2 regions of the Halalkalibacter sp. HAAS-P014 genome follow, and region 1 is predicted to be linked to the other one. Evidence: riboswitches for the same ligand, from Rfam matches in the RefSeq annotation. Region 1 holds a riboswitch; the other holds the start of a gene.
What was found. Region 1 has a riboswitch for magnesium ahead of mgtE (magnesium transporter). Riboswitches for the same ligand answer to the same signal wherever they lie in the genome.
Positions count from the first base shown of each region.

Region 1 (16,756 bases):
TACTAATGCAATTTTCCGCAGTTCCTGGTGTCTTGCTATTACGCGAACTTGGCATACCACGAGAACAAATTCCTGGAGTATGGACTTTATTTAGTTTCAGCATGGGCTTGATCATTATCTTGCTTCTGCTACGTCCCGATATGAGAGAGCGACATCTTAGAAAAGATCGCTCCACAAGAGGGGAAGCCATTCGGTGGTCCATTATAGGGGTATTTTTAGTATTTGCTGCTCAATACGCAGCTGCCTTAATTAATATGTTTGTCTTTGGAGTTGAACCGGGTTCCGAAAATACAGAGGTTATTGTGAATTATGCAAAAGCTTTTCCTGCTATGATTATTGTGGTTTCTATAATAGGCCCAATCCTTGAGGAAATAGTTTTTCGTTTAGTTATTTTCGGTGCACTGTACAAGCGCTTTAACTTCTGGATTGCCGGCTTTGTTAGTTCCTTTATTTTCGCTGCGATCCATATGGATTTTGAGAATTTACTGATCTATACAGCCTTAGGCTTTGTATTTGCCTTTTTATACGTTAAAACGAATCGTATTCTCGTTCCAATTGTGGCACATGTAGCCATTAACCTGTTTGTTTCTATTGTTAATGTATTATTAGCTGATCGCCTTGAAGATTGGATTGAACAGTTAGAGCAGCTTGAACAAACAACATCATTTATCATTGGAGGATTATTATGAAAGCATCTCCCATGTTTATGGCACTCCTCTACTTTTCCATCGGTGTGTTACTAATCTTTTTTGCCATTCAAAATGTTAGCAATGCTGGTTGGAACTTTTGGAGTTATTTAATTGTTTCATTTGCTGCAGTCGATTTCATGATTGCTTACCGCTTTTATCGCTTGCGTAAAGTAATTAAACAACTTCAGCAACAAAATAAGAAGAAGAAAGACTAGTAATACACTGAAACTATATTGATCTAAACGAAAAGGGGATGTGCCAAGAAGGTCTGAACTTGACCTTTTGACACATCCCCTACTTTCACGATCTATCCCTCAAAATTTAAGCCACTTTTTTTAATTTTGCTTCAAAACGTGGTTCTTTGCTTCTCATTTTACTACTAATAGCATTTTTCAAATATGGTAATACCCAACGATCTCCACCGTAGCGTCCTGCATTTGCACCTGCTACTAAAATGAACATCGAAATCATGATCATCCAAGGATTTGTCGAAATTGTTCCTGCAAACAAGAATGACATGTTCATCACGACACCGAAGAATGCTGCTGCTGAAGTTAGTACACCTAAAATGAGTCCTAATCCTACCAATACTTCTCCCCACGCTACAACTACACTAAATAAATCTGCATTCGGAATAGCGAAGGTTTCCAAGAATGTTACGTAGTTCGGATAAACAAGCGCTTCTCCATTCACTACTGGATTTGCTACTGATCCTTGTAAATATCCACCTGCATTAAAATCTCCTGTTACTTTGCCCCAGCCTGCTGTTAACCAAGCCCAACCTAAGTAAACACGTAAGAATAACCATAAACCAGCTATATATTTGTTTTCTCTGAAAAATTGTCCAATCATTATAGAAATCCTCCTTTTAGTATTGCTCAACTCTTCACAAATACTTGTGAATGTTTTCACAACCTTGTTATAACCATAGTATAAAACATCAAAACAGGCTTGACTACCCCACTTGGCTAGTTGTCAAACTTTGTTCACTATTTCACAAACGGTAACTAAAAAAGAGTGTTGCCATTGTTGGCAATCACTCTTTGCTCGCTTCTTCTCGTTCTCTCTCTAACCGTTTAACTTTTCGATACGTTAAGTAAGAGACCCAAATACTAAATTCATACAGCAGTAATAACGGCAGGGTCACCATTAAATGAGATAAAATCTCTGGTGGTGTTATAAAACCAGCGATTACAAGTAAGATAAAATAAGCAAATTTCCTAAATTCGGTTAATAAAGCCGGAGTTAAAATTCCTAACCGTGTAAAAAACATCATGATCACTGGCAGTTGAAACAACAATCCAAACGGAATTGTTACTTGAAATAAAAATTGAAAGTACTCATTTATACCATATTGTTCGGTAATCCCTAATCGTTCAGATAAATTCCCCATAAACTGTACGATAAATGGGAATAGCACAAAATACGCAAAAGATAGCCCCGTTAACAGCAAAATAAAAGCAAACGGAATATAGGCAAGTGTTGCTTTTCTTTCTTTCTCATGGAGTCCGGGACTAACAAAAGCCCAGAGTTGATATAAAATGATCGGAAAAGTAATAATAAGTGCACTCGCAAACGCAAATGTCATAAAGACCCGTATCGGATCTGTCATTTTAAATGCATTCATCGGTAAATCTTGAGCTGTAGGTGTGCTTTGTAAGTAAGTGATTAATGGTGTAGCTAAAAAAAAGCCGGCAATAAGAGCCACAATGAAGAAGACTAAAGTTATCATAATTCTTCGTCTAAGCTCCACTATGTGGTCCATTACCGACATGTCTCGTTGTTCCATTTATAGCCCCTTCCTACTTAGGCTTTATCGTTATCTTTTTTCTTATTTTCATCTTCATCTGCTAAGCCTTTTGTTGCATTCTTAAACTCACGTAATGTATTTCCAGCAGCTTTTCCTAACTCTGGTAACTTCTTTGGACCAAAAATTAATAAAGCAACGATCGCAATTAATGCGATACTACCTGCGCCTAAACCACCCATGGGTAGCACCTCCTTGTCCTAATTACTATTATAGAGCGTGTTAAAAAAGATAGCAATGACTCCTTATGGTTGGAAATTTGTACATGCTATCTAAGGTACTTCTAGTAGGCTAAAACTTGTCCCATTTTAATAACCTTTTATACCGGGTAATGCTTTAAAAAATACACTAATGCTTGTAATTCAACTGAAAGGTCAATATGGTGGACGCGTACCGAATCTGGTACATCAAGTCTTGCTGGAGTAAAATTTAAAATGCCTTTTATCCCTGATTCTACTAACTGATCAGCAATCTTTTGTGCTGCAGCTTGTGGTACAGTTAAAATAGCAACGGTTACCTCAGGGTCCAGGACCTGTTTTAAGTCTTTTAGATGGTGGATGGTTACTCCACCTACTTCCTCACCTATTTTAGTCTCATCCACATCAAAAGCCTTCACAATGTGTGTATTATTATTCTTTGAGAAATTATATTGTAAAAATGCAGTTCCTAAATTTCCAACACCAACTAGAATAACCTTCGTTAACTCATCATGATCAAGTGTTTTTCGAAAAAAGGAAAGCAAATAATTCACATTGTAGCCATATCCTTTTTTTCCAAGCGCACCAAAATATGAAAAATCACGTCTAATTGTTGCTGAGTCGACTTTTACGGCCTCACTTAATTCTGTTGATGATACTCTTTGTTTTCCCGAGGCAGAGAGATTCTCCAAGAACCGATAATAGAGTGGTAATCGCTTTGCTGTTGCCTGTGGAATCTTGGTTTGATCAATTTTCATCTATTGCCTCCCTCCTATTATCCTTTGTATGGCTTTAAGAATAACGTTATTGTACACTATTTCACACAGTTTGTAATCGTTTTACAAAACTGTTCATTAAGTTGTTGAGAAATCTATTCTACGATACACTAAAGGGAATAAGCAAAAGATTTATTTTTCCTATTTTTACTTGAAGCTATATATACTGAAATGTCATCTAGTCTAAATAAAGCAATACAGAATTAACTTTAGTTAGTTAGGAATGAAAATCATGATTATTTTACAATGTATAAATATTTCTAAAGCATTTGGGGTTGACCCCATCTTAACAAATATTAAGCTTGATATCCAAACAGGAGAGCGCGTGGCCTTGGTTGGTCGAAATGGTGCGGGAAAATCAACCCTCTTAAAAATCATTGCTGGTCAAATTTCTCATGACAGTGGGCAAGTTATGATGCCAAAAGGAATGAATCTAGGTTATCTAGCACAAAACACAGGTCTTGAGTCTGAATTATCGATCTGGGAAGAGATGTTAACCGTATTTGCTCCACTTCGGAAAATGGAGCAACAAATCCGAGATATGGAAATGCAGATGTCCGACCCAGATTTACTTCAAAACAATCAAAAATATGAAAAGCTTTTAAAAGAGTACGATCAACTTCAACTTTTGTTCAAAGATAAGGGTGGGTACCAATACGAAGCTGATATTCGTGGTGTGCTCTCTGGAATGAACTTCGCAGATTTTGATTACGATACAAAAATTGCAACGTTAAGTGGCGGCCAAAAAACAAGACTTGCTTTGGCAAAGCTATTGTTAACTAAACCGGACCTCCTTATTCTCGATGAGCCTACTAACCATCTTGATATCGCAACGCTTACGTGGCTTGAGCAATACCTAATCGGTTATAAAGGGGCAATTTTAATCGTTTCCCATGATCGTTACTTTCTCGATAAAATCGTTACTTCGGTTGTAGAGATTTCAAGAGCGAAGTCAACGAAATATCCAGGCAATTATAGTGCCTACCTAGATGAAAAAGCGAAACGTTATGAATTAGAATTAAAACAATATGAAAAGCAGCAAGATGAAGTAGCAAAATTAGAAGATTTTATTCAACGAAATATTGCAAGAGCATCGACAACGAAGCGAGCACAAAGCCGGAGAAAACAACTGGATCGCATGACATTACTTGATCGTCCAGCAGGGTCAGAAAAGTCAGCTTCCTTCTCTTTCATGATCGAACGACAAAGTGGTAAAGAAGTTCTCCGAGCGACTGATCTTCATGTTGCTTATGGAGAGGAGACGATTTTTAAAAACGTAACCTTCGATCTTGACCGTGAAGAAAGTGTTGCGTTAATTGGTCCAAATGGTGCAGGAAAATCAACGTTATTAAAAGCATTGATGAACGACATCCCTCTTACAGACGGGACGATTCGTTTTGGCAGCAATGTAACAGTCGGCTATTACGATCAAGAACAAGCAAATTTAAAATCGAACAAGCTTGTTCTCCATGAGCTTTGGGATGACCACTCACTTTTGCCTGAGAAAGAAATTCGCACGGTGCTTGGAAACTTTCTTTTCAGTGGCGATGATGTGTTAAAGCCAGTCTCTACTTTAAGTGGGGGTGAAAAGGCTCGACTAGCGCTCGCTAAGCTAATGATGAAAAAAGCAAATCTTCTCATTCTTGATGAGCCTACTAACCATTTAGATCTTGAAGCAAAAGAAATATTAGAAAACGCCTTAATTGACTATCCAGGAACATTGTTATTTGTATCCCATGATCGCTACTTTTTAAACAGGATTGCAACGAGAATGGCTGAGCTAGAAGATGGGCAAATCACCAATTATCTTGGTGACTATGATTATTATATTGAAAAGAAAGAAGAAATGGCTGAGCGTGAATTGTTGAACCAGCAAGAAAATGCTACATCAAGTCAATCCACTAGTACTTCAGAAGGAATACAATCAGACAAACGTTCCTATGAGCTCGATAAAGAGGCCAAGAAAGCCGAACGACAACGTCTGCGAAGAATTGAGGAAATAGAAAATAAAATCGATTCTCTCGAAACTGCACTAGCTGAAAAAGATGAAGCACTTTGCGACCCTGCTATTTATTCAGATCATGAAAAAGCTCAAACACTGCAACTAGAAATCGATGAAACACAAGCCACCATTGAAGCACTCATGGAAGAATGGGAACAGTTACAGGAATAAAACAAAAGGGGGTCAGACACCGCTTTACTTCGATAAAGCAGTGTCTGACCCCTTTTGGTAGTAATGTGCCGATACGACACAGAACATCGATGTAGCTGCTGCAACCACTCCTGAATCATTTAATAGCAATAAAGCAAATGATGCAACTACTCCTGTTTGCAAAAATAGTTGCTTATCTAAGCCTTCGAGTTGAAGCCTTTTGCGCCACAAGATAATTGCTCCGAGTAAATAACTCGTTACAAAAAGTTGCGTCCAGTTCGAATGTCGAAAGATCTTAACATTCATTGCTAGCTTTCGCTGTATCGTATCAAAAATATAGCGAATGTCGCCACTTAATAACCGTTCAAACGCCATGCCGATATGAGTTGGTTCTCCAGCTAATTGGAGTACATATAAAAAGATAAACAACACACCGATTGCCCCTATAAAAAGTAGAAGTAGAACTTTCCAAGACCATTTCTCAAAAATAAGACGATACAAGAAGAACGAAAAGGCAAGCCCTGCCGACAACGTCGCCCCGGCATTCGTGCCTAATGTATTTTTCCCCAATACGACAACCACAAGCAAAAACATCAAAAATACACAAACCACCGAAATCCATTTCCGTTGATTCTCTATTAACGGACTCAATACCATAATAGCTGAGATCAAGTATACTCCAGCAAATTCATTCCCAATCCCGTAATATCTAGCCCCAATAATTGGGTCATACCCTAAATAAGAACGTTGCATTAACTGGGATCCCAATAGAACATCCACCGTTATCAGAAAGAAGGTGGATACTCCAATCCAAAAAATTGGCTTCTTGCTTCCCTTTTCTATAAGATATCCACATAATAAGGAACTTGCAATCAGTAAGAGTACAAACCCACTTACTCCAATTGATTTCACAACCCCAGATAGCGCTAGAAACCAAACTGGTGACCAGAGAGCTGACAGCAATATCAGTCTTGTGATGTATCGCCATGTTTGCCTCTTGTTCGAACCAAAAAACCCATAAATAGCAGCTCCAATTAGCGCAACAACAAGGCATGTAATATAGATTGAAAGAACGCTTGCTCGACTTTTGTAAATTAAAACGACCTCATCAACCGCATGGAAAAAAGAGAGTTTATCCACAACGCCAATATCTTCTTGTATGATTACATTGCCGGGAAATCTATCAGCCTGCAAATTAAAGGCTGACAAAAAGGTCGGAACTAGATCAAGGCTGCTCATAATATATTTTTGTCTTGTTGTACTTGATGTGAGGAATCCTCCTGGTTTCTCTCCCCAATAAAAGACAGGAGCTAATTGTTGTTTTTGATCGTATGCTTGTTTGTGCATCATAGGAGAAACAAGCCAGAGCTCTTTCACCTCAACACGAGCTCTTTCAATGAAAGAACTTAACTGTTGTAATTGGTGAGCTTTTTCATTTTCAAAATGAGAATCCTCCATATAATGCATTTGATCATAGAGCCGGTAGAAATCTCCCCATTCTATTACGAGAAATCGTCTTCCACTTTCCCCACCTGTTGATAGTTTGTTAATAAGAAATTCAGAATCCATCTCAAGGCCCTTAGGAGAGGCAGCGCTGCTTTTCACTGCTCGATTTATTTGTCCATTGACATAGCCATTTTGATCTACTGCTAGCAAAGAGCCATAACGAATCCTTTCTTCTAATAGATCACTATGACCATACACTTCTCGTCCAATTCCTGCCTCTTTTAACATTTCTCCAAAATCACCGATATTCCCACGATGAGTCCCTTGCTCATTTTTATTGTTCAATCTGTGAAAATCAGGGTGTACCAAACCACTCACTTGTTCTTTTCCAGTTAACTGTTGCAACCATTCACTTGCTTGAAATCCGTTTATTTGCTCATCAGACTCATAACTATTCCACCCTTGTACACCAACTGCCTTTACCCCGGCTCCCATTGTGACCATATTATTAAGGTATGAATAAGGTCCATCCGGCCGTATATTCATTGCTCCAATTGCAGCATCCTGCCACAGGGTAGTCTCTCCCGTTTTGTGGATAAGCCAATCTGCTTCAGTCATAGACAGTCCAGGTACTAATATTACAAGTATTTCAGTACCATCCCTATCTGTTTCAGCATAGCTATCAACCGGAGATATCAAAATTAAACCAATTACACATACAAAAAGAATGCTTCTCGACATCGCCCTCAAACCTTTTTGGCTAATATTCTGAAATATCCACACTATCCACATAGTTATCAACAATAAAAGTCCCTATTTACTAGTACTCTATGTATTTGTACACATTATCCACTAAGTTATCCACATATAAGTTAATAACATTTTTTTTCGCGTTAGACCTAGGCATTTTATATTTACCCACAATGTTAACAATGTTGTGGATAACAGTTGTTAACAACTAATTTTTACGAATTACGACAAAAATCAATAATAAAATATAGCGATTCTTCCTTATTCGAATACAAAACTCTACAAAATCATTCAAAACTTTAGGTCTAAAACGTACAGTTAGTTAATATACTTAATGACTTATTCACAACACGAAAAGTGACATTAAAAGTACTTCCTTATCCAATTTCGACAAAAAACCACTTATTGATAGCATTTGCTCCAATAAGTGGTTTTAAACATAATTCATCACTGTTGTTCCAAATCTAATCCTGGGTTTCCATTTAAATCATATGACGAAAACTTTTTGTTTTTCAATTTTACACTAGCAGCTGCCCCAATCATCGCCGCATTGTCTGTACATAGTGACAATGGTGGTATTAAAACCTCAACAGATGAGGTGGAGAATTCATCCTCTAATGCTTTTCGCAACCCTTTATTTGCTGCCACTCCTCCAGCTAGAAGCAATTGTGAGACCTCATATTGCCCAACTGCACGTTTTGTCTTCCCGACTAACACTTCAATCACACTTGCTTGAAAACTCGCTGCAACATCTTCCATTTTCACTTCTTCACCACGTTGCTTAAGATTATGCAATTTATTTATAACCGAAGATTTCAATCCACTAAAACTAAAATCAAATGAATCTGCTTCCAACCAGGAACGAGGAAAATCAATCGTTTCGTTTCCTTCTAACGCTAATCGGTCAATATGTGGACCACCTGGATAAGGCAAGCCAAGTGTTCTCGCTACTTTATCATAGGCTTCACCAACTGCATCATCCCTCGTCTCACCTATGATCTGAAAATCACCATCTTCCTTCATATACACGAGTTCTGTGTGACCTCCAGAAACAACTAAAGTTACTAAAGGGAAGGAGATCGGCTGAACAAGTCGATTAGCATAAATATGGCCTGCGATATGATGAACACCAATCAATGGAATATCATGCGCAAAAGCAATCGCTTTTGCTGCGTTAACACCGATTAATAATGCACCAACCAAACCAGGTCCCTCAGTTACAGCAACTGCACTTAAGTCAACAAATGACACACCTGCTTCTTCCATTGCCTGCTCAATGATAATAGTAATTTGCTCAACATGATGACGCGATGCCACCTCTGGTACTACACCACCAAATCGTTTATGACTTTCAATTTGAGATGAAACAACATTGCTCAAAATCGTTGTTCCATTTTCAATAACAGCTGCCGATGTTTCATCACAACTTGTCTCTATTGCTAAAATTAATTCCTTTTCACTCATTTATACTCACCCACATCACTAAAGCATCTTCTAAATTGTCGGTATAATAATTTTTTCTTATGCCACCTTCAACAAATCCCATTTTCCGATACAGTCCTTGTGCAACGACATTGGACACTCGCACCTCTAAAGAAAGCTTCACTACACCCATATTTTTTAAAAAAGTCATTACATATTGCAACAAACGATCTCCGTGACCTTTCCCTCTATGATTTGAATGGATCGCAATGTTGGTCACTTGAGCCTCATCCATCACAATCCATAATCCACAGTATCCGATAATCTCACCATTTAGTTCATAGACAAGGTATTGAGCAAAATGATTTGAGGTAAGCTCATTTAGGAATATAGCTTGATCCCAAGGGGTCGGGAAGGCATCACGTTCGACTGCCATAACTGCTTCTAAATCATCAATTGACATAAAACGTATTGTTTCTTTCTCTTGCTCAATCATTTTTGCTCGCCCTTTTCTTTCTGGGCCTTTTGCCAGTTCGCTTCTGCCTCTGCAAGCTGTATATAATTCGGTACGAAAGAATGAACCGAGTTATCCTCAGACAACGCCTGTCCTAATCGTGCTAATTCTGCCGGTCGAGGTAAATGCATTGATCCCGTGGCAAAACGCGCCAACTCACCGAGCCGTTCACGAATTAAGATATGATGCAATTCAGCATCTTGCCCGATAAATAGCACTGGTTTTTCGAACTCTCCTAAATAATCAAGCCAGTCTGTTAACATAACCAACTGGTCATCCTTCACTTCACTCACGTTAAATTCAACCGCCTCATAATGTCCTGTATATACTTGGCCACGCCTAGCATCCATTAGAGGCGAAACAATCCCTTGAAAGAAACGACCAGATTGCGCCATCACTGCAATGCTCGATACCCCAATCACTGGTATTCCCAAAGACCAAGCTAACGTTTTTGCTGTTGTTACACCAATACGCACCCCTGTATAGGAGCCTGGTCCCTTTGCAACAACCACTTTCGTTAACTCATTTGGTTTTACACCTACTTCTTTCATAAGTTGATCAATTGCAGGCATAAGCCTAATCGAATGATTTTTCTTAATATTTGTTGTTATCTCACCTAACGTTTTATCACCATCTGTAACAGCTACCCCCATTACAAATGAGGATGTATCTATTGCCAATGTTTTACTCATCACGTAACTCCTTCAATAATTCCAAAGAACGAATCCCTGTTGATTGAACCGTAATTTCCCTAGTCAACTCATCTTTATGGAACAAAGAAATTACCAGTCGATCCTCCGGTAGCTGACTTGTTATCATGCTTGGCCATTCAATGACAGAAACCCCATCTCCATAAAAGTATTCCTCAAGACCTAAGTCCTCCATTTCATCTTCCATCCGGTAAACGTCCATATGATATAAAGGCAGTCGACCGTTGTATTCCTTTATAATAGTAAACGTCGGACTGTTGACTACACGCTTCACACCAAGCCCTTTTGCAAATCCTTTTGTAAAACTCGTCTTTCCAGCCCCCAGATCACCTTCAAGAGTAATCACATCTCCAGGTTCTACAATTGTTGCTAACCGTTCTGCTAGTAGCATCGTCTCTTCCGGGGATTCCGTTATGAGGTTCCATTTTTCCACTGCATTCACCCACGCTTTTGAAAATGATTATATCCGTTCTTCTCTAACTTTTGACGTTGATTGCCTTCTAGTAAAAATACACCAGGCTCTCCTTCTTCAACAGATCCAATAATATGAAAACCCAAACCTTTGTGATGAAATTTCACTGCTAAATCAGTAACATCTTCTGTTGGCACCGTTCCAATCAAGACAAAGTCCTCTCCTCCAAAGAGAGCAAAGTCAAGCTGTTTCTGACGAGAATAAGAACTCATCGCAGGATGAAGAGGAAGTTTCTCTGCATCAATAACGACTCTTGCTTTACTCGCTTCGGCTAACTCATTTGCTTCACTAGCAACACCATCACTAATATCATTCAGGGAAATCCGTTTTCCTGAAGCCAGTAAAATCCTTCCCTCTTCAACATGAGGAAATGGCTCCTGATGAGCACTTACCAGGTCTTGTTCCTGTTTTGAAAGGCTCGCATCTAAACCTTTTTCAAACAATAAGTCTAAACCAGCTGCTGACTTGCCTACACAGCCGGTTACAAATAAAACATCACCAGCTTTAGCCTGATCGCGATATAGCGCCATGCCACGTTCGACCATACCAATTGCTGTAACGGTTAAGACAAGAGTATCCTTTGTAGAAACGGTATCGCCACCGATCAAATCCATTTGGTAAGCACTCGCTATTTCACTCATCCCTTTATAAATTTGGGCTAACTCCATTTCAGTCCAAGCAGAAGGGATCGAGATGGAGACGAGATAATACATCGGAATAGCTCCCATCGCAGCAAGGTCGCTTACATTAATCGCTAATCCCTTTTTTCCAACTTGATAAGGAGTTAGGGTGTCACGCCGAAAATGCACTCCCTCGACCATTGTATCGACACAGACAACCTGATCCATCACTTCTGACCCAGAATACACAGCCGCATCATCACCCACTCCTCGAACGAGTGTGGGCTGATATGTTTTTTTAGGAGAAATTCTAGAAATAAACGCAAACTCATCTTCCATTTTAACCGACCCTCTCCAATAGAATCATTTCTTTACAAAAAAACCTTAGGATTTCTTCCCACCTAAGGAACGTCTCTTCTAGTTTATCCGATTTTTCATAAAATGCCCAATGGATTACAGAAGAAAGAATGGAAAAATGCTATTTCCTTCTATATAAATAACCAAAAAGTTAAAGATCGCCTACTTATGAAGATGATTCGACTATAAATTCACATCAAAAAAGCCGAAACAAATTTGTTTCGGCTTTTTTCGGTATTGCGGGGGACGGATTTGAACCGCCGACCTTCGGGTTATGAGCCCGACGAGCTACCAGACTGCTCCACCCCGCGTCGCTATGAAGTAACAGACGTTGCTTTTGCAAAGATGTCGTCTTTTCCTCTTCTCGTAACGCTTTGATGTATATGCGTCAAGACATGTCGATGGTTATTCGACGATGTTTCGCTGCATGCTCCACCCCGCGTCGCTATGAAGTAACACGATGTTCGCTTTTCCTCTACAACATGTAGTCTAGCCAAAGCGAAAACATTTTATACAAAGAAATTAGCCCGGCAACGTCCTACTCTCACAGGGGGAAGCCCCCAACTACCATCGGCGCTGAAGAGCTTAACGACCGTGTTCGGCATGGGAACGGGTGTGACCTCTTCGCTATCGCCACCAGACTATTTTCTCTAACAAAATATATCTTATCATTCTTGCCTTATAAATGCAAGTTTTTTTATTAATAAATTCTTTCTTAATACAAAAGTACACAGGAGTATATTAGGAAAGTTCATCATATACTCCTGTTAAACCTCTTATTTAGCAGCTTTTTCAATCGCTTGTGTAAATGCCTCAATAATGTCTTTTTCATCTTCAATTCCAACGGAGATCCGAACCAGTTGAGTACCTATTCCAAGTTCTTGTCTCAACTTATCTGGAACTGTACGGTGAGATGTGCGCAAAGGATAGGACACTGTTGTTTCGACACCTGCTAATGTTGGAGCAATTTTCACCCAGCCAAGTGAACGAAAAAACTCTTCAACATTAATATGATCAGCCAAATCGACACTAACCATCGCTCCATTACCTTTTTCAGAGACAAATTTAGGGTAAAACACTTGAGTTACTCCCTCATGTGCTTCAAGAGCCTCTGCTAGCATTTTTGCATTGTGGCTTTGTCTTTCCATACGAACACTTAATGTTTTCAATCCACGGCAAGCTAGCCACGCTTCAAAAGGACTTAAGTTACAACCTATCGTAATAACTTTCCCTTTTGCTGTATCAATTAAAGATTGTTCCCCAACAAGAACACCTGCCGATACATCACTATGGCCCCCGATATATTTTGTCGCGCTATGTACAACTAAGTCAGCACCTAGTGTAGCCGGTTGTAATAAAAAGGGTGTCGCGAATGTATTATCAATCATTGTTTTAACACCTTTTTCTTGGGCTAACGCAATCACTGCTTTTAAATCCTCAACACGAAGAAGTGGATTTGTTACTGATTCTGTATAGATTAATACAGTTTTATCTGTGAAAGCTTCTTTTACAACATTATAATCTTGAAATGATACAAAGCTAACCTCAATCCCAAAATTCGGAAGCTCTTGGGCAAATAATTGATAAGTTCCTCCATATAAATCATCTGAAGCAAGAATATGGTCTCCAGGACTTGCCACAGCAAGTACTCCAGCTAAAATAGCTGACATCCCTGAAGAGGTTGCTACGCCGTCATCTGTCTGCTCAAGCAGAGCAATCCCTTTACCCAAGTCATCAGTATTGGGATTGCCATATCTAGAGTATAAATACTCTTTCTCGCCTTTAAAAAAGCTTTCCATGTCATCTAAATCCGTAAAAACGAAAGCAGATGTTTGATAAATGGGTTTTGCTTTACTTGTATTTCTAGCAGGTTCTTTTGTTTGAAAATGTACAGTCTTTGTATTAAAGTTTGTTTCGTTCATTCTTTTCATCCCCTAATAATCATTACAAATCCGAAAATAAACATAAATATTGAACCAATAATCGATAAACTTATGTAGGAACCAAGTTGTTTCCATGCTTTCTTCTGATAAAGTTGAATCGATTCTGTGCTAAAAGTCGAAAAAGTAGTAAAAGCACCAAAAAAGCCTATTCCTACTATTAAAAATAATGGATCTTCGTATGCACCAAGTGGGATCATTCCGTAATAGGATCCATAAAAGACACCTAAACCTAAAGCCCCTAGTAGATTGACTATGAGCATAGCGATCGGAAATGGCGGGGTAGGAAATCGTTTCATGATCGCTAATCCTAGTAAATATCGACAGATGGCTCCTGCCCCTCCACCAATACTAACAAGCAGAAGATTCATCCTTGTACCTCCTCTTGTTTTAGCATGCGCTCTCCTAGTTTCTTTCCAAGGACATAGCCAGCTAAAGCGCCTATTAGGCCTCCAATTACAGATACGGTAATATACATTGCACTACTCCACCATGTATGCTCAAGAAACAAAAACACACTATCACTTGCAAGTGTTGACATTGTTGTAAATCCACCACATAAACCAACGCCAAGGCCTGCTTTTACCCATTCCCGTGGAACTTTATACACGAACCAACCTGTTAAGAAACCAAGTAAAAGACTTCCACCGATGTTCTCAATGAGAGTCCCTAACGGATAACCAGTTGCTAAAGTATATAAATTCAGATAATAGCGAAGACTCGTTCCGACTGCTGCACCGACTGCAATCGCTCCTACATTTTTCAAAATACTCTGATTCAAAGTAATACTCCTTAATTCGTACGAATAGTTTGATTTTATCTCACTAATTGAGGTCTCGCAAGTTCCTCTCGATGATTCAGGTCAGTTTTTCTTAGTTGTTTAAATTGTTTTGCTCGTTTGCCTAGCAATCTACTTAGAACAATTGACATGGCCTTGCATATGTTATAGGGTAGAGGATGTGAAAAAAGTGAATACCTCGTTAGGTGAGGCTCCTGTGCTGGAGATACGCTGCTGCCCAAAAATGTCTAAAGACGCCAATGGGTCAACAGGAACTATCGAAATAAGGTGGTTCTTAATGTAGCTGGCTACGTCCTATGCCGCACAGTGCTAAAGCTCTACGAATAGAGGCTGTTACTTCTCATAAAAGAAGGATTATTTGTGTTATTTCAAGACACCTCGCATTCGTCAGAGGTGTCTTTTTTCTATCATAAGAATCAATCTAGTAAATTTGTATTTGTTAAGGAGGTGTATGTATGGATAAGAGTCCTGAGCCCGAACCCAATAGGCATAACTTAATTAAACGTTTATTTAATCCACATGCACCTCACTGCCTGTGGTAACTCATCTAAGAGGGAGGGGTATAACATGGTCAGACTTAACAACGATACTAGAGAAGAATATGCTAAACACTTACTAGATTTAATGAATAATGGAGAGATCGATCAACTCCGAGAAGATTTTTTACAACTCCACCCAGCTGACCAAGCTGACTTTCATTTAACACTTGAGAAAGAACAACGACAGAGCTTTTACCAAATTATCAGCCCCGAAGAAATGGCTAATATTTTCCAAGCTCTTGAGCTAGAGGTACAAAAAGAGATACTTGTCGAATTAGATGAAAACTATGCTGCAGAAATGATCAATCACCTTTATGCTGATGATGCAGCCGAGTTTCTCTCTGAATTAGATAATGCTGAGGCTGAGGCTATTTTAAAAGCTATGAATTTAGAAGATGCAAACGATGTAAAAGAATTAATGGCCTATCCACCTAAAACAGCAGGGGCAATCATGACAAAAGAGTTTATTTCTTTAACCTCTACCCATACAGCACAACAAGTTATTGAACAATTACGGTCTGAGGCACCTAACGCAGAAACGATCTACTACCTCTATGTTGTCAATGAGCGTAAGCAACTTGTGGGTGTTGTATCATTAAGAGACTTACTAACAGCTCAATCAAATGAAATTGTGGAAAATTTGATGAGTACACGAGTAGTTTCTGTTCTCTCTAATACAGATCAAGAAGAAGTCGCTAAACTTATCAAAAAGTATAACTTTTTAGCGGCACCTGTTATCAACTCAGATGAAATTCTTCTAGGTATTGTTACTGTTGATGATGTAATCGATGTATTAGAATACGAGGCGACAGAAGACTTAGGAGAGTTCTCTGCTGCGCGTGGAGCAACCGATGTAAATGTATCAGCCTTTACCGCTGCAAAATTACGTGCACCTTGGATTGTCTTACTCATGTTCTTTGGTTTACTAACAGCCGGCGTCATTGAACAATTTGAAGAAACTCTCAACCAAATCATATTACTTGCTGCTTTTATCCCATTATTGATGGGTTCAGCTGGAAATGCCGGTACACAATCACTTGCTGTAGTTGTCCGTGGACTTGCACTGGGTACTCTTGAAAGAAAAGGCCTATTTCGTACCCTGTTAAAAGAGTTTAGTACCGGAATGATGATTGGATTAATATGCGCCTTAACTTTATTAATCATCATCCCTATTTTTTATGGAAGTTGGATGGTGGCAATCATTGTTGGAATATCAATCTTTTGCTCATTAAGTGTTGCAACAATTGTTGGCGCTATCGTGCCTCTCATTATTAATAAACTAAAAATTGACCCTGCCTTTGCATCCGGTCCTTTCATTACAACAGTAAATGATATTTTAGGTCTTCTAATCTACTTTTCAATTGCAACTAGTTTACTTCATTATCTATAGGACTGTAGAACCAAAAGAGTTACTCATTGCACACATGCTGTGAGTAACTCTTTTTTTAAATTCCCTAATATCTCAACTCGTTTCCTTCCTTTAAATTCGCTATAATGGGAATAGTTCTTTTAGATAGGAAGATATTATGGAAATCGTTAAACATATAATATTTGAATATGGTTATG
Region 1 is NZ_JBWQTV010000030.1:34,490-51,245, forward strand. Features, by position in the region: gene AC1FXZ_RS20865 (CPBP family intramembrane glutamic endopeptidase) at 1-689, shown strand, start outside; gene AC1FXZ_RS20870 (YdiK family protein) at 686-904, shown strand; gene AC1FXZ_RS20875 (DoxX family protein) at 1,011-1,541, opposite strand; gene tatC (twin-arginine translocase subunit TatC) at 1,726-2,478, opposite strand; gene AC1FXZ_RS20885 (twin-arginine translocase TatA/TatE family subunit) at 2,496-2,678, opposite strand; gene AC1FXZ_RS20890 (redox-sensing transcriptional repressor Rex) at 2,816-3,451, opposite strand; gene AC1FXZ_RS20895 (ABC-F family ATP-binding cassette domain-containing protein) at 3,702-5,642, shown strand; gene AC1FXZ_RS20900 (hypothetical protein) at 5,667-7,808, opposite strand; gene tsaD (tRNA (adenosine(37)-N6)-threonylcarbamoyltransferase complex transferase subunit TsaD) at 8,265-9,281, opposite strand; gene rimI (ribosomal protein S18-alanine N-acetyltransferase) at 9,274-9,735, opposite strand; gene tsaB (tRNA (adenosine(37)-N6)-threonylcarbamoyltransferase complex dimerization subunit type 1 TsaB) at 9,732-10,445, opposite strand; gene tsaE (tRNA (adenosine(37)-N6)-threonylcarbamoyltransferase complex ATPase subunit type 1 TsaE) at 10,438-10,896, opposite strand; gene thiL (thiamine-phosphate kinase) at 10,902-11,894, opposite strand; tRNA gene AC1FXZ_RS20930 (tRNA-Met) at 12,150-12,223, opposite strand; rRNA gene rrf (5S ribosomal RNA) at 12,438-12,553, opposite strand; gene AC1FXZ_RS20940 (trans-sulfuration enzyme family protein) at 12,689-13,834, opposite strand; gene crcB (fluoride efflux transporter CrcB) at 13,840-14,223, opposite strand; gene AC1FXZ_RS20950 (fluoride efflux transporter FluC) at 14,220-14,633, opposite strand; M-box (ykoK) riboswitch at 14,822-14,987, shown strand; gene mgtE (magnesium transporter) at 15,219-16,580, shown strand; gene AC1FXZ_RS20960 (DedA family protein) at 16,717-16,756, shown strand, end outside.

Region 2 (16,756 bases), on a different contig from region 1:
TAGTAAGTTTATAAGATTACCTCATAAGCTTGGCCTTAAGTATTATTTTAATACCCTATTTTTTAAGAAGTGAAACATAAAATCATGTTATGATAGATTTATATAGGATGTAATTCCTATTTTTAGTTGTATTTTGAAACTTTCATCACTATTCATCCGTAAATGAAGATAGATTGAATCTAGGCAGGGGTATTTATATGGATACAATTGTAAGAAGGTTAATTAAAGAAGTGAAAAAAGGGAATCAACAGGCTTTTGCAGAGATTGTTGATCTTTATAAAGATAAAGTATACCAGGTAGCCTATCGCATGGTTGGAAATATTCATGAAGCACAAGATGTGGCGCAAGAAGCTTTTTTACGCGCCTATACGAACCTTGACCGTTTTGATAATAATCGAAAGTTTTCAACTTGGTTGTTTCGTATTGCGACCAATGTAGCCATTGATCGCTTACGAAAGAAAAAGCCTGATTTCTATTTACAAGACCAGGTGAGAGGGTCAGAAGGGTTGACAGTTGAATCGCAGTTAGCAGCTGATGAAGAACGTCCTGATGACCAGGTAGTAGCAATAGAAATGCAGCAATGGGTACAATCTGAGATTAATCAACTACCACCCAAATACCGTACAGCGATCATTCTAAAATATATAGAAGACTTATCGATTAATGAGATAAGCGATATCCTTGATATACCTCCTGCAACGGTTAAAACTAGAGTTCATCGAGGCAGAGAAGCTCTTAGAAAGAGAATGCGTCATGTATAGAAAGGGGTGTTTAGCATGAAGTGTGAACAGCACTATGAAGAGTTAATCGAAAAAGTAGTTGATTCTCGTGCGTCAGAAGAAGAAAAGAAACAATTAGACCGACATCTTAAAAACTGTGCTTCTTGTAAACAACACTTTCATGAGTTAAAGAAGGTAATAGCCTTTGTACAGAGCGCATCTCATATAGAAGCACCTGAAGGCTTTACTGACAAGGTGATGGCTAATTTACCTGAACGAAAGCAAGTGTCAAAGTGGAAACAATGGACGAGGAAACATCCAATTCTTGTTTCTGCAGCTATTTTTATATTGCTTATGCTTGGAAGTGTTACATCTCTTTGGAATACGACTGGTGAGCAAGTGGCAGTTACGGGATCAGGGAAAGTTCAAATAGACCAGGAAAATGGAGAAGTTGTTGTGCCTGAAGGAGAAGTGATTGAAGGCGATTTAGTCGTTCGAAATGGACTATTGAAAGTAGATGGTGAGGTGCAAGGGAATGTACTCTTGGTAAATAGTGAAGCCTATTATGCATCTACTGGTCATGTATCGGGTGAAATTAAAGAGCTGAATCAAGCATTAGAATGGGCATGGTACAATATTAAGAGCTTTTTTAGAGAAGTCATTGCAATTACAGGTAATGAGAGCTCGAATGAATAAAGAGGATGAGTCCTCATGTTACGCGCCTGCTGTGTCGGTCATAGCAGGCGTGTAAACCTTGCTGAGGTTAATCGTCAATGAATTGAAGATCTCTAACAGTGTAGAATTCTACTTTGTTCCTAGACTGTGATATAATGGGTCAAGGAAAAAAGAGGTCTAGATCATAGATCTCTTTAGATGCATGTCTTAATGGTTTGGAGGAAGAGCCATGTTTTCACTCGCAGAAGTTGGTTTGCTCAATTATATTGGGCAAATTGTTGATATTTTGCTCGTTACGTATGTCGTGTACAAGGCGATCATGATTATACGTGGGACTAGGGCAGTACAGCTAGTAAAAGGGATTACCGTCATATTAGCGATTTGGTTTCTTAGTAGGTTTTTGGGACTGCGTACGCTGGAATTTTTAATGAATCAAACATTTACATATGGACTGTTAGCTATCATTATTATTTTCCAGCCGGAGCTTAGACGTGCGCTAGAACAGTTAGGAAGAGGGCGTTTCTTTTCAAGCAGAACAGTTCCTCAAGACGATTCTGTTAAAACATCTATTGACGCCATTGTGAAAGCTTCTTCCTATATGGGAAAGCGACGGATCGGAGCTCTTATGACGTTAGAAAGAGAAACTGGAATGACGGATTATGTGGAGACAGGAATACAAATGAATGCCAAGTTAACTTCGGAGTTGCTTATCAATACATTCATTCCTAATACACCACTACATGATGGGGCTGTGATTTTAAAAGAAAATACGATTTTGGCTGCTGCTTGTTATTTGCCGTTATCAGAAAATCCTTTTATTTCAAAAGAGCTTGGGACAAGACATAGAGCTGCTCTTGGAGTAAGTGAAGTCACAGATTCCATAACGATTATTGTATCTGAAGAAACGGGAAGTATTTCATTAACGAAAAACGGTGAGTTACATAGAGATCTTGATGAGGAGAAGCTTCGTACTCTATTGGAACGAGAGCTTCTAACAGAAAGCAAGCAAACAACCACTTCACGTTGGCAGTGGGGAGGGAAGAAAAATGGATAAATTGTTCAACAGCCATTGGTTTGTTAAAATTATCTCTTTTTTTATTGCGTTAATGCTATTTACAATGGTGAATATTGACGATATGGCTTCTCAACCGGGTGTTTTGCCAGCTATTACACAGGCTTCTTATACTCTTGAAGATGTTGAGTTAAATGTTCTATATGATGAAGACAATTATGCGATCATTGACCAAACAGAACATGTTCAAGTGAATTTGAAAGGGCCACAAAGCTCATTAACATTATTTCAATTAACAAGACCTTCCTACGAAGTGTTTGTTGATGTTAGGGATCGTGGAGAAGGTGTTCATACGTTAAGTGTTGAGCATCGTAATTTCCCAAATGACTTAAGTGTATCTGTTGTACCACAATATGTTCGAGTTGAATTAGAAGAGAAACAAACCGTCTCGTTCCCAGTACAAGTAGATATTATTAACTCGGGTGAAGTTGAGGAAGGGTATACTGTTGGAACACCACTTGTATCACCATTAAATGTTGATGTAACGGCAGCGAAAAGTGTAGTTGCGAAAATAAGTGAAGTAAAAGCTTATGTCGATGTAGCAGGAGCTGATAAAACAATTGAGGAAACGACACCAGTGAAGATTTATGATGATAATGGAAATGAATTAACACTTTCAGTAGATCCTCAAGTTGTTGATGTAAAGGTGCCTGTTACGAGCCCTAACCGGACGATTCCATTAAAAATTGTTCGAGAAGGGGAGTTACCAGAAGGGGTAAGTATTAATGAGATTAGAATGGAACCTGAAGAGGTAACCGTCTATGGCTCGACTGATGTGATCGACAGAATGAATGTAGTTGAAGTGGGTCCATTAGACATGAGTGAAATAACAGAAGACCAAACGCTAGAGGTGAATGTACCAACTCCACCAGGTGTCGAACGTGTGTCACCGGAGACTGTAACGCTCGATATTACGGTTACAGAGGAAGAAACGGTGGAGATTAGTGGAATTCCAGTTGAAGTTGTTGGTCAACGTGAGAATGAGGATGTAACGTTTAATGGTAGCGAAACGAAGGAAATAACGGCTATTGCAAGAGGTTCAGAAGAACAACTTGAAAGGTTAGAACTAACGGATATTCAAGCGTTCGTAGATGTAAGTAATTTATCGGCTGGTGAGCACGAAGTTGAAATACAAATTAATGGGCCTGCTAATGTCGGCTTCAGTTTAATTGAAAATACAATTCCAATTACTATTACATCACAACCTGGTGATGAGTTGTTTGAAGGAGAGAATGAATAATGGGAAATTATTTTGGTACTGATGGTGTGCGAGGGGTTGCAAATACGGAACTTACCCCGGAGTTAGCTTTTAAATTGGGGAGAATGGGTGGATATGTTTTAACAAAAGATACCGAGAAACCTCGAGTTGTGATCGGGCGAGATACACGTATTTCAGGAGAAATGCTCGAAAGTGCGCTTGTTGCAGGGCTTTTATCAATTGGAGCAGAAGTGATGCGATTAGGGGTTATTTCAACTCCTGGAGTCGCATTCTTAACAAAAGCTTTGAGCGCTAATGCAGGTGTAATGATCTCTGCTTCGCATAACCCGGTTCCTGATAATGGAATCAAGTTTTTTGGCCCTGATGGATTTAAGCTACTAGATAATCAGGAAAAGGAAATTGAACGCCTATTAGAGAGCGAAGATGAATTACCGAGACCGACCGGAGGTGCTCTTGGTATCACAAATGATTATTTTGAAGGTGGTCAGAAATACCTTCAATATCTAAAACAAACAGTTGAAGAGGATTTCTCAGGGATCCATATTGCCCTTGATTGTGCAAATGGAGCAGCTTCCTCTCTGGCACCTCATTTATTTGCAGATTTAGAGGCAGACATCTCTACGATGGGAACTTCGCCAAACGGTATCAATATTAACGAAAATTGTGGGTCAACACATCCAGAAGCCCTCTCAGCTTTTGTCATTGAAAAGGGAGCGCAAGTGGGTCTTGCATTTGACGGAGATGCAGACCGCTTAATTGCAGTTGATGAAAATGGCGACATTGTTGATGGCGATAAGATTATGTTCATCTGTGCGAAATATATGAAAGAGCAAGGTTGGTTAAAGCATGGAACTGTTGTATCAACAGTGATGAGCAATCTTGGTTTTTATAAGGGGCTTGAAGAGTTAGGTATTGAAACAAAGCAAACAGCAGTTGGCGATCGCTATGTAATGGAGGAAATGAGAAAAGGTGGATACAATATTGGTGGTGAGCAATCGGGCCATATTATCTTTTTAGACCACATTACTACAGGTGACGGGCTATTATCTGCTTTGCAGCTTGTGAATATTATGAAAGCTACCAATAAGCCGTTATCGAAGCTCGCTTCAGAAATGGAAACATTCCCACAGGAACTAGTTAATGTTCGCGTAACAGATAAACATGCTGTAACACAAAATGAAAAAGTGAGTGCTGTGATTAAAGAAGTGGAAGCAGAAATGGCTGGTGAAGGGCGTGTGCTCGTTCGTCCATCTGGAACAGAGCCTCTTGTTCGCGTTATGATTGAAGCAAAAACAAAAGAACTTTGTGATGAGTATATAGATAAGATTGTACAGGTGGTACAAGAGGAAATGGGTTTAAAATAGAAATGATTTATTGCATAAGCAGCACACAACATGTTGCTTATGCATATTTTTTATTAAGAGCTGCCACTCTCAAAAAGAGATGTAAAATATTTACTTGTAATTGACGATTGATTATTCGTAATGTATGATTAAGCAAGTCAATATTTGAGAGGAGGATTGTAAGAAACTCACAGTAAAAAGCGCCTGAACTATACATCGTATAGTTGACGAGGAGAGGGAGTATCGAATGTTCGGCGGATGCCCTCCGGTTGTAGCATGACAACCGTTAGACTTCTAAGTAAAACGAAGAGGCAACTCTTTGCACAAAGCTAGAAGTAAGCATGCCTTCTAAAAATAAGAGAGTGGGGGCAAGTCTGCCCTCAGGTTGCTTGCCCCCGACTTCGGGAGGTAATTATTTTATGTGTGGAATTGTTGGATATATAGGGTCAGAAGATGCAAAAGAAATTTTATTACATGGTCTAGAAAAATTGGAATACCGTGGTTATGACTCAGCTGGTATTGCAGTAGCAAATGATGAGGGTGTTCATGTTTATAAAGAAAAAGGCAGAATTGCTTCTTTACGTAATGTTGTAGATCATTCAGTTAGTGGTACGGTCGGGATTGGCCATACACGCTGGGCAACGCATGGAGTACCAAGTCGTACAAATGCTCACCCACATCAAAGTGAAACAGCTAGATTCACGCTAGTTCATAATGGAGTTATCGAGAATTATGAGCAACTAAAGAGTGACTATTTGGTAGCTACTGATCTTCAAAGCGACACGGATACAGAGATTATTGTTCAACTTGTTGACCGTTTTGTAAAAGACGGTAAAAGCGTAGAAGATGCATTCAGTCATACATTATCCTTATTAAAAGGTTCTTATGCAATTGCTCTTCTCGACAAACAAAATGCTGATATCGTTTATGTTGGCAAGAACAAGAGTCCACTTTTAATCGGTGTTGGTGAAGGAGTCAATGTTATTGCTTCTGATGCGATGGCGATGTTAAAAGTGACAAATCAGTTTGTTGAAATTATGGATAAAGAAATTGTTTTAGTATCACGTGATAAGGTGACAATCAAGACTTTGGATGGAACGGTGATGTCTCGTGAGCCTTATACAGCGGAATTGGATGAAAGTGATATTGAAAAAGGGACTTATCCTCACTTCATGCTTAAAGAAATCGATGAGCAGCCATTTGTCATTCGTAATATCGTACAAAAGTATCAGAATGAAGACGGAACGGTTCGTCTTGATGAAAATATTCGTAATGCGATGAAATCTTCTGACCGTATTTATATAATTGCTGCAGGAACTAGCTATCATGCTGGTCTTGTCGGAAAACAATTAATTGAAAAAATTGCTGGTCGTCCAGTTGAAGTCCATATTGCAAGTGAATTCCTGTACAATATGCCACTTCTATCAGAAAACCCACTCTTTATCTTTATTTCACAAAGTGGTGAAACAGCAGACCTTCGTGGCGTTCTTGTCGAAGTGAAGGAAAAAGGATACAAGGCTCTAACGATTACAAATGTACCAGGGTCAACACTATCTCGTGAAGCTGATTTTACCTTGCACACATATGCAGGCCCAGAAATTGCTGTCGCTTCTACAAAAGCATATACAGCACAAATGGCGGTGTTAACGCTACTTGCTGTTGATACAGCTAATGCAAAAGGAATTGAGTTAGATTTTGATCCAATCCAAGAGCTTGGAATTGTTGCAAACGCAATGGAAACCCTTTGTGATCAAAAAGAAGCATTAGAACATATTGCTCGTGATTACCTCTCAGTTTCACGGAACTGTTTCTTCATCGGGCGTGCTGCTGATTATTTTGTTTGTTTAGAAGGAGCTCTTAAATTAAAAGAGATCTCATACATTCAAGCAGAAGGATTTGCTGGTGGTGAGCTGAAGCACGGTACAATTGCTCTAATTGAAGACGGGACTCCGGTTGTTGCTATTGTAACACAAGAACATGTCAACTTAAGTATTCGAGGGAATGTAAAAGAAGTCGCTGCACGTGGAGCAAATCCTTGTATCATTAGCATGGAAGGATTAGAGCAAAACAGTGATGCATTTGTTGTTCCAAAAGTGCACGAATATTTAACATCACTTGTCACAGTAATCCCATTGCAACTGATTTCTTATTATGCAGCTCTTCATCGGGATTGTGACGTTGATAAACCACGTAACCTAGCGAAAAGTGTTACGGTTGAGTAGGTTAGATAAGGTGACTTTTTATAAATAAGTTTAAGATTAAAAGGAGATGGCTGCATTAAGCCATCTCCTTTTAATGATAACTCTAACGAATGGCAAATAATTGTAGCGGTTTTTGGGTAAGATATACACAGAATAGGGGGTGTGTATCTTGTATGATAAAACTGAGATGAGGTTAACATCGGCTGAGATGACAAGCTTATGGACTCAGTACATAAATGATTCGGCTACTAAACAAGTGATTTCTGTTTTCTTGAATAATAATGAAGATGAAGATGTTCAAACGGTTCTAAAAGAGGCGCTAAAACAAGCTACGGATCACCTTACGTTCCTAACAAAGCTATTTCAGGAAGAAGGCTTTCCTACTCCTATAGGTTTTACTGAAAAGGATATTAATATAGGGGCTCCACGTTTATTTTCGGATCTCTATTATTTGTTTTATCTTCAACATATGACCATTTTAGGGATGACAGCAGGGAGTCTTGCTATTAGCACAGCTAGTCGAGCTGATATTGTTCAATTTTTTCGCAAAGTCGCTAATGATTCAACGGAATTACATTGTCATATAAAGAACATTTCCTTACAAAAAGGCATACATAATCGTGCGCCCTATATTCCGATGCCAAAAGAGGTGTCATTTATTACGGATCAAAAATATTTAGGAAATATGTTTGGAAAGCAAAGGACGATTAATTCCGTTGAAATAACTCATCTTTTCACCAATATTCAAACAAATCTAATTGGGAAAAATCTGATGATTGCTTTTGCGCAAGTGTGTGACTCGCATGAGTTACGCCAATATATTCTTAGAGGGAAAGAAATTGCTGAAAAACAAATCGCCGTTTTTGGTCAAATTCTTGAATCGAATGATGTCCCTATTCCGAGTCCGTGGGATACTGCCATAACAGAGTCAACAGTTTCTCCCTTTTCAGATAAGCTCATGCTCTTTCATGTGATAGCTATGATTGCAGCTGGAGTTGGAAATTACGGGGCTGCGATGGCAGCAAGTCCGAGAAAGGATATCGGTTTAAAATATGCTCGATTATCAATGGAAATTTCATTTTATGCCGAAGATGGTGCGAATTTAATGATCAAAAATGGCTGGCTTGAACGGCCACCTCAAGCACCAGACCGAGATAAGTTAACAAAAAAATCATGAGGTGTTTAGAGAAAATAAATAAATCTGTTGTTCTTAGGAAAACCTTAGAACAAGGAGGAGATAGAATGCTTACGATTTTAAAAACATCACTATTATCAGTTATGATTAAATTGGTGCGACAAATGTGTATAAACATCGTTAGCCTTTTATACCTCTTCAGACTTAAACCAGTTGGGTGCTAACCCTGCAGGTGAGTCTGTTAAAATATACTGGACTTCTTTTTGAAGCCAGTATATTTTTAATTTATGATAAGATAGAAGTCATGAAAAATGGTAAGGAGGTGTCAAATGCGCATATTTAGAATATTGAATAATAATGCCGTAGTTGTTGTTGATGGCCCTCATGAAAAAATTGTAATGGGGAATGGAATTGCTTTTCAAAAGAAAAAAAATGATATTGTCCCGAAAAACAAAATTGAAAAGATTTTTGTGTTACGAGATGCATCTTCAGAGAAATTTCAACAATTATTATCAACATTACCAGAGATTCATATTGAGATTGCAGAGGATATTATCAGTTATGCCGAAGGGCACTTGAAGGCCCCGTTAAGTGACCATATACATATCGCATTAACCGACCACCTTTCATTCGCTATTGAAAGGCTTGAACAAGGGATCCCTGTAAGAAATAAACTTTTGAATGAAATTAGAATGTTATATAAAAAGGAGTACGAGATTGGTTTATGGGCTAAGCAACTGATAGAAGAGAAAGTGGGCGTTGATATCCCGGAAGATGAAGTTGCGCACATTGCATTACACCTACATACAGCTAAAATTGATGCACCTTCTATGAGTGAATCGCTAAAACAAGCATCTATTTTAAGAGATTTTGTTGAACAGATTGAGATATTTGCCGGCAAAAAAATTAAAGAGTCTAGTATCGATTACCAAAGGTTAATTTCGCATCTGCGTTTTGCCTTAAACCGAATTGAACAAGGTGATCAATTCGAGTCGATTGATCAAGATATGTTAGAGTTAATTAAAACAAAATACAAAGATGCGTTTGAATGTTCAAAGGTGACGTTAGATTATTTAAGTAAAGAGTATGATGTACAATTTCCAAGTTCGGAAGTAGCTTACATTGCCTTGCACATTCAACGATTGTTAAGCTAAGAGTCGAAATTTGTATTTTTTTGTTGACGATAACGTTTACATGCTATAATATATAAACATAATTTCATACTGTGGGATTGTTACTGTTTGAAGCAGGCAAGACCTAAAATATATAAGGACGACATTGGTAGGGCGTCTATCTTTACCTACCGAGAATCCTTATGTGTTTTAGGTCTTTTTTTGTGGAAATAGATACGGAGTTAGGTACCAATTCTAGTAATGCTACTAATAGGGAGGATTATATTATGAACCATATTGAAGTCGCCAAACAGCTTGTTACGTTATTGGGTGGGGAAGATAATGTGATAAGTGCTGTACATTGTGCTACTCGATTACGTCTTGTAATAGAGGATGAAAGCAAAGTTGACAAAGGAGCTATCGAGGAATTAGATGGTGTGAAAGGGGCTTTCTCTAGTTCTGGACAATTTCAAATTATCTTCGGGACGGGAACCGTTAATAAAGTCTATCAACACTTTGGCCCACTTGTTGGAGCTTCTATGGAGGAAGATTCTAACAAAGGAGGCTCTCATAGTGATGTGGCTAAGAGAAAGATGAATCCGTTCGCTCGGTTTGCTCGAACTCTATCAAATATATTTGTTCCGATTATCCCGGCAATTGTAGCCGCTGGGATGCTGATGGGGCTCTTAGGATTAATGACGACCTATAATTGGGTAGACCCAGAGAGTGGAATAGTGGTTATGCTAGATATGTTCTCATCAGCGGCCTTCATCATACTGCCGATTTTAATAGGGTTTAGTGCAGCAAAAGAATTTGGGGGAAATGCTTTTCTTGGAGCTGTTATTGGAGGAATCATGACTCACCCTGCATTACTGAATCCATGGGGGTTAGCTAATGCAGAACCGGAAATGCTTAATTTTCTTGGATTTAATGTTGAAATGCTTGGATATCAAGGGACTGTAATCCCTGTATTATTAACAGTCTATTTTATGGCTCAAATCGAAAAAGGGTTGCGAAAAGTTATTCCAAACGTAATCGACTTACTAGCGACACCTTTCTTAACCGTTATCTTAACAGGTTTTGTCGCTTTGTTGGTAGTTGGTCCGATTGGTCGAGCTTTAGGTAATGGAATTACGACTGTTTTAGATGTTGTATACAATACAGCAGGTCCGATCGCGGGGCTAATCTTTGGGGGACTTTACTCAACGATTGTTCTGACAGGAGTACACCATAGTTTCCATGCGATTGAAGCCGAGTTGTTAGTGAATGTAGGTGCAAATTACTTGTTGCCGATTTGGGCGATGGCCAATGTGGCACAAGGTGGTGCAACTCTAGCTGTATTTTTTAGAACAAAGAATCAAAAAACAAAAGGAATTGCCATGCCAGCAGCAGTTTCAGCATTCCTTGGTGTAACGGAACCAGCTATTTTTGGTGTTAACTTAAAGTATCGCCGTCCATTTATCGGGGCTGCGATAGGTGGAGCTTTAGGAGGAGCGTATGTCGTATTCACTCAAGTAGCTGCTAATGGAATCGGCTTAACGGGTGTTCCGATGTTTGCGATTGCGCAAGATCCATTAAATTATTTAATTGGATTTCTAATTGCCATTGTAGGAGCGTTTACGGCAACACTCCTTTTAGGTTGGGATGAAGAAGCAAAATAATGGATGACACAAAGGGGGCTTTGTACTAAGTCGCCCCCTTACTATCTAGATACACGATTGAGGAGGAAATATAGTGAAAACGGGTATTATTTCATTAGGTGAAGCACTCATAGATTTTATTCCACTAGATCAAAGCAACAGTACTTATCAAAAAAGCCCTGGAGGAGCACCTGCTAATGTGGCAGTGGGAGTCTCTCGATTAGGGGCAAAGTCAACATTTTTAGGTAAGGTAGGAAACGATGTTTTAGGGCAGTTCTTACATGAAACATTAGAGGACTTCGGGGTGAGAGTGAATCAAATTGGATTTACTTCAGAAACAAAGACAGGTGTTGCGTTTGTTACGAATGCTGAAGATGGAGAAAGAAGCTTTGATTTTTATATCGATCCAAGCGCTGACCGTTTTCTCGAAGTAAACGATATAGATAAAGTTGATTTTGCAGAGCATAAAATTCTTCATTTTGGATCGATTTCGATGATTAGCAACCCTGCAAAGGATACGACTCAATTCGCAGTGAAACTGGCAAAGGAAAATGGCATGATTGTTTCTTATGATCCGAATCTACGCTTGGGGCTGTGGGACTCTAAGGAAAATGCTAAAGAAACAATTGAGAGTATGTTAGCTCATACTGATTTTCTTAAAATCTCCGAAGAAGAATTAGAATTTATAACAGGACAAAAAGATGTAGCAGCAGGCGTTCAAAAGATGAAAAAGTATAACATCCCGTTAATGATTATTACGATGGGAGCAAGCGGATGCTATGTACATACATCTAATGCCAGCAGCCATGTTCCGGCTATGGAAATAACAGCAGTAGATACAACAGGTGCAGGTGACGCCTTTGTTTCTGGGATGTTATATTGCTTAAATGAATATGAAGGAGATATTCGTTTGATAACAGTGGGAGAAGCAGTGAAAATGGCAGAATTTGCGTCTGTTTCAGGTGCTTTAGCAGCTTCTACAAAGGGTGCTATGACAGCTCTTCCGACATTAGAAGATGTAAACAAACGCTTAGCAAAGGGAGACCAGTAACTTATGACAGATAAGGAATTAAGAGAACTTGCCTACAAAGAGATTGAAGATCATCATCAACTTGTAGAACAAGACCCTTATAGGCAGCAATTTCACCTGATGCCTCCAGTAGGCTTATTAAATGATCCGAACGGTTTTATTGAGCACAATGGAACGTATCACCTTTATTATCAATGGATGCCTTTTAAGACTGGTCATGGAGCTAAGTTTTGGGGGCACTATTCTTCAAAGGATCTCATAAATTGGAAGCATGAAGAAATAGCTCTTACACCATCTGAATGGTATGAAAAAAACGGCTGTTACTCTGGGAGTGCGATTGAGCATGAGGGAGAAATTTATGTCTTTTATACAGGGAATGTTAAGGATGAACAGGGGAATCGAGAAACGTATCAATGTTTAGCTATTTCCAAAGACGGGATTCATTTTGAGAAGAAAGGACCGGTTGTGAACTTACCGAAGGGATTTACTGCGCACTTTCGCGATCCGAAAGTGTGGAAGCAGGATGGAATGTATTTTATGGTCGTTGGTGCTCAAACAGAAGATTTAAAGGGTGCCGTAGCCTTAATGAAGTCTGCTGATTTACAAGAGTGGGAGTATGTAGGAATTATAGCTGGGGGCGGTGAGGGAAAACTTGCTGATTTTGGCTATATGTTCGAATGCCCAGACTTATTTTCGCTTGACGGTAAAGATATCTTAGTGTTTTCTCCACAGGGAATTGAACCGCAGGGAATGCGTTATCAAAATGTGTATCAGGCGGGGTATGTTATTGGCGATTTTACGCCTGAGACAGGTGTATATTCTCATGGAGAATTTGATGAAATTGACCGAGGTTTTGACTTTTATGCTCCCCAAACGACAGTTGACCAGAAGGGGCGCAGACTCTTATTTGCATGGATGGCTGTACCCGATCAAAACGAAGATTCTCATCCGACCATTGACTATAAGTGGATTCATAATATGACCATTCCCCGAGAGTTGAGATTGGTTAACGGCAAACTTCACCAGATCCCAGTAGAAGAGCTCGTATCGCTTAGAGCAGGCGTAGAGTTTAAGGAATCGATTGAATTGCAAAAAGAGAGTAAAGAACTACAGGGAATAAATGGAAAACCGATAGAACTCCAGTTAGAAAACATAGCGGTTTCTGACGGTTGGCTAGAAATAGCAGTAGCTGACGGAGCAAGGATGATCTATTCTTCAGAACGAAAGGTTTTTACATTTGAGCGGAAAAGTTATGTAGATGGGACAACTGAAAGACGAGAGTGCACACTTGAGGAGTTACGGACTATGCGCGTGTACATTGATACATCGTCAATCGAAATCTTTATTAATGAAGGCCAAGAAACGTTTACTTCCCGTATATTTCCTATGCCTAATAATCGAACAGTCTGTTTTAGTTCTTCAAAAAATGCTAACTTTACTGTTCATAAATGGGATCTGCAAACTTCTAATGCAATAACTGTTGACAATTAGAAGCACCTCATGTAAGCTCATAAATGTTGCTAATTGAATACCTCGTTAGGTGAGGCTCCTGTGCTGGAGATACGCTGCTGCCCAAAAACGTCCAAAGACGCCAATGGGTCAACAGAAACCATCGACATAAGGTGGTTTTTAATGTAGCTGGATACATCCTATGCCGCACAGTGCTAAAGCTCTACGAATGGAGGAAGTTGATAGGCTTATTTGCTGTGTCTGTACTTTTAACATATTTGTTATTGGGTAGATACTGCCTTTATTTGCTATGCAAAAGACACCTTCATTCCTAGAAGGTGTCTTTTTTACATTTCAAGCAGAAGGCTTAATCTGCTCACGAATTTGCGTATGCGACATATAATTTGTGTGAGGCTAATCTTTTTCCTTGAGGAAACTTCTTGCTTTAATAAAAAGTATACAAATGAATAATACCTCGTTAGGTGAGGCTCCTGTGCTGGAGATACGCTGCTGCCCAAAAACGTCCAAAGACGCCAATGGGTCAACAGAAACCATCGACATAAGGTGGTTTTTAATGCAGCTGGATACACATCCTATGCCACACAGTGCTAAAGCTCTACGAATGGAGGAGAACCATCAGTTGTGCTAAATTTTTTAGTTTGGCGCTTTGTTCTGATGCAAACAACACCTCCCATTCGTGGGAGGTGTTTCTTATTATTTTGTTTCATGTTGGGGGTGATGTGGAATGGGACAGGATAGCAGTCCGGAACCTGATTCGAGTTGGATAAATCGTCATGATAGAAAAACAATACAAATAAGGAGTCCATTCCCATCAAAGGGGACAGTTGGCTCCATCTGAGGAGGATTCAGAATGGTTAAATTAAATGAACAAAACCGTGAAGAGTACAAAGCCCTTATTCTAAATGCATTAAAAGTGGAAGATCAGAAGCATTTCAATGAAGTGTTTTTAGAATTACATCCAACTGATCAAGTTGAAATATTTATCGAATTAGAAGAAGGCTTACGCCAAAAAGTTTATCAATTTTTAACGCCAGAAGACTTTTCTCATATCTTTGAAGGGTTAGAAATCAATGACCAAAAGAGAACTTATTTAGAGTTAGAAGAAAGTTATTCTTCAGAGATGTTTAATAATATGTTTGCCGATGATGTTGCTCACTTTTTAGCTGAAATAAAAGGTGAAAAAGCAGAAGACATCTTACTAAAAATGAATAAAGAAGAAGCCGAAGACGTTAAAGAACTGATGTCTTATGCTCCTGAAACAGCTGGGGCCATTATGACAAAAGAATTTGTAAGTATTTCTTCGTCAGACTTAGCTTCAGATGTAATTGAGAAACTAAGAAATGACTCTCCGGACGCTGAGACAATCTACTATTTGTACGTCGTTGATGACTTAGAGAAATTAGTGGGGGTTATTTCTTTAAGAGATCTTATCACCGCTCCTGCAAACGAAGCGATTGAAAATATTATGAGTACGAGAGTTGTATCCGTGCAAGATGACATGGACCAAGAGGATGTTGCAAAGCTTATAAAAAGGTATGATTTCTTAGCTGCGCCGGTTGTGTCCAAACAAAACCACCTAATTGGGATTGTTACATTTGATGATGTCATCGATGTTCTAGAAGAAGAAGCCACAGAAGATTTGGGGGAAATCTCGGCTGCAAAAGGGGCAACAGATGTAAATGTCAGTGCCTTCACAGCTGCTAAAAAACGTTCGCCTTGGATCATCATGCTTATGTTCTTTGGTCTAATTACAGCTGAAGTAATCGGTCAGTTTGAAGAAACCCTAGAAGCGATTGTCTTACTAGCTGCCTTTATTCCACTTATCATGGACTCAGCCGGAAACACAGGTACTCAGTCATTGGCAGTTGCGGTTCGAGGCCTTGCGCTTGGAACGATCAAAAAAGGAAGCATAGCCAAGATGATCAGACGTGAATTTGGTACAGGAATAATGCTTGGTTTGATCTGTATGATCGTTTTAGGGATTACCGTGACACTAATTCATGGGCATTGGATGTTAGCATTAATTGTTGGTTTCTCTATCTTCTGTACATTAAGCATCGCAACGGTTATTGGTGCCACAGTGCCGTTGATCATTAATAAATTAAAGTTAGATCCGGCAATCGCATCAGGTCCGTTCATCACAACAGTGAATGATATCCTCGGTTTATTAATTTACTTCTCAATTGCAACGGCTCTGCTTGATTTCTTGTAAGAGTAAAAAGCTGTTATCATGCGAAATGATAACAGCTTTTTTTGAGTTAAATGAGCTTTAATTTATTGCTTTGTTTCGCTATAAACCTTACGAGTACTAAACATAAATAAAACAAAAAAATAGAAATGGTAACGGCCGCAAAAATGTCTGATGGAAAATGAGCACCGACGATAATTCTACTCAATGACACGGAGACGATAACCAATAATAAGGCGAAAATTACACCTAATTTGATCTGTGTTTTTTTAATAAAATGATAGCTAATAAAAATTAAAAACGTAAATAATAGGACACTTCTCATCGTATGACCACTAGGGAAGCTGTAAGAAGCAATTTCAAGCGAATGTCCAAAAACTTCAATTACACTCATCTCACCAGGCCTTTCTCGCTGAAACAATAATTTCAAAAAGAAATTAAGAGCAATTCCCCCAAATGTAACAATAACTAATAAGAGAATATGAGTCCACTTTTTCTTTAGTAACAGTAAGAGTGCGATGATAAATGAGCTGATTAATATGACCTCACCAGAACCGATTTTTGTTAGTAACTCCATTAAAGAGACTAGGAAAGTTGGCGAGTTTTCAGTAAGTCCTGAAATAATAGTTTGGTCAAAAGTGGCTAATCTGTTTTGTAAGGATAATATCGAAATAATAATAAACAGAATTAAACAGCTAACCATGACAAGTAAATGAGATTTATTTGTTACTGGCATAAAAAGTCACTCTTTCTTTATGAATGTAAGAATCTATTGTAACACGTTTTTTTCCCAGTTTGATTGATTTCTTTGTTAGCAGATCTGACATACATAAAGAATTGCTTTGTATTCTTCGTTAAACTGTTAGTGATGTGAAAGGTTCTAAATCAATAAGGAATATATGACTTATGGAATGGTTTACGCTGAGTCGATAAGAGGTGTGTACCGAATCTA
Region 2 is NZ_JBWQTV010000025.1:5,414-22,169, forward strand. Features, by position in the region: gene sigW (RNA polymerase sigma factor SigW) at 198-761, shown strand; gene AC1FXZ_RS19465 (zf-HC2 domain-containing protein) at 777-1,415, shown strand; gene cdaA (diadenylate cyclase CdaA) at 1,624-2,448, shown strand; gene AC1FXZ_RS19475 (CdaR family protein) at 2,441-3,706, shown strand; gene glmM (phosphoglucosamine mutase) at 3,706-5,049, shown strand; gene glmS (glutamine--fructose-6-phosphate transaminase (isomerizing)) at 5,448-7,250, shown strand; gene AC1FXZ_RS19490 (DUF3231 family protein) at 7,399-8,406, shown strand; gene AC1FXZ_RS19495 (PRD domain-containing protein) at 8,694-9,518, shown strand; gene AC1FXZ_RS19500 (sucrose-specific PTS transporter subunit IIBC) at 9,764-11,137, shown strand; gene AC1FXZ_RS19505 (aminoimidazole riboside kinase) at 11,211-12,167, shown strand; gene AC1FXZ_RS19510 (glycoside hydrolase family 32 protein) at 12,171-13,637, shown strand; M-box (ykoK) riboswitch at 13,672-13,837, shown strand; M-box (ykoK) riboswitch at 14,063-14,229, shown strand; gene mgtE (magnesium transporter) at 14,467-15,828, shown strand; gene AC1FXZ_RS19520 (phosphatase PAP2 family protein) at 15,875-16,540, opposite strand.
Region 2: another riboswitch for magnesium. It lies ahead of mgtE (magnesium transporter); the one in region 1 lies ahead of mgtE (magnesium transporter).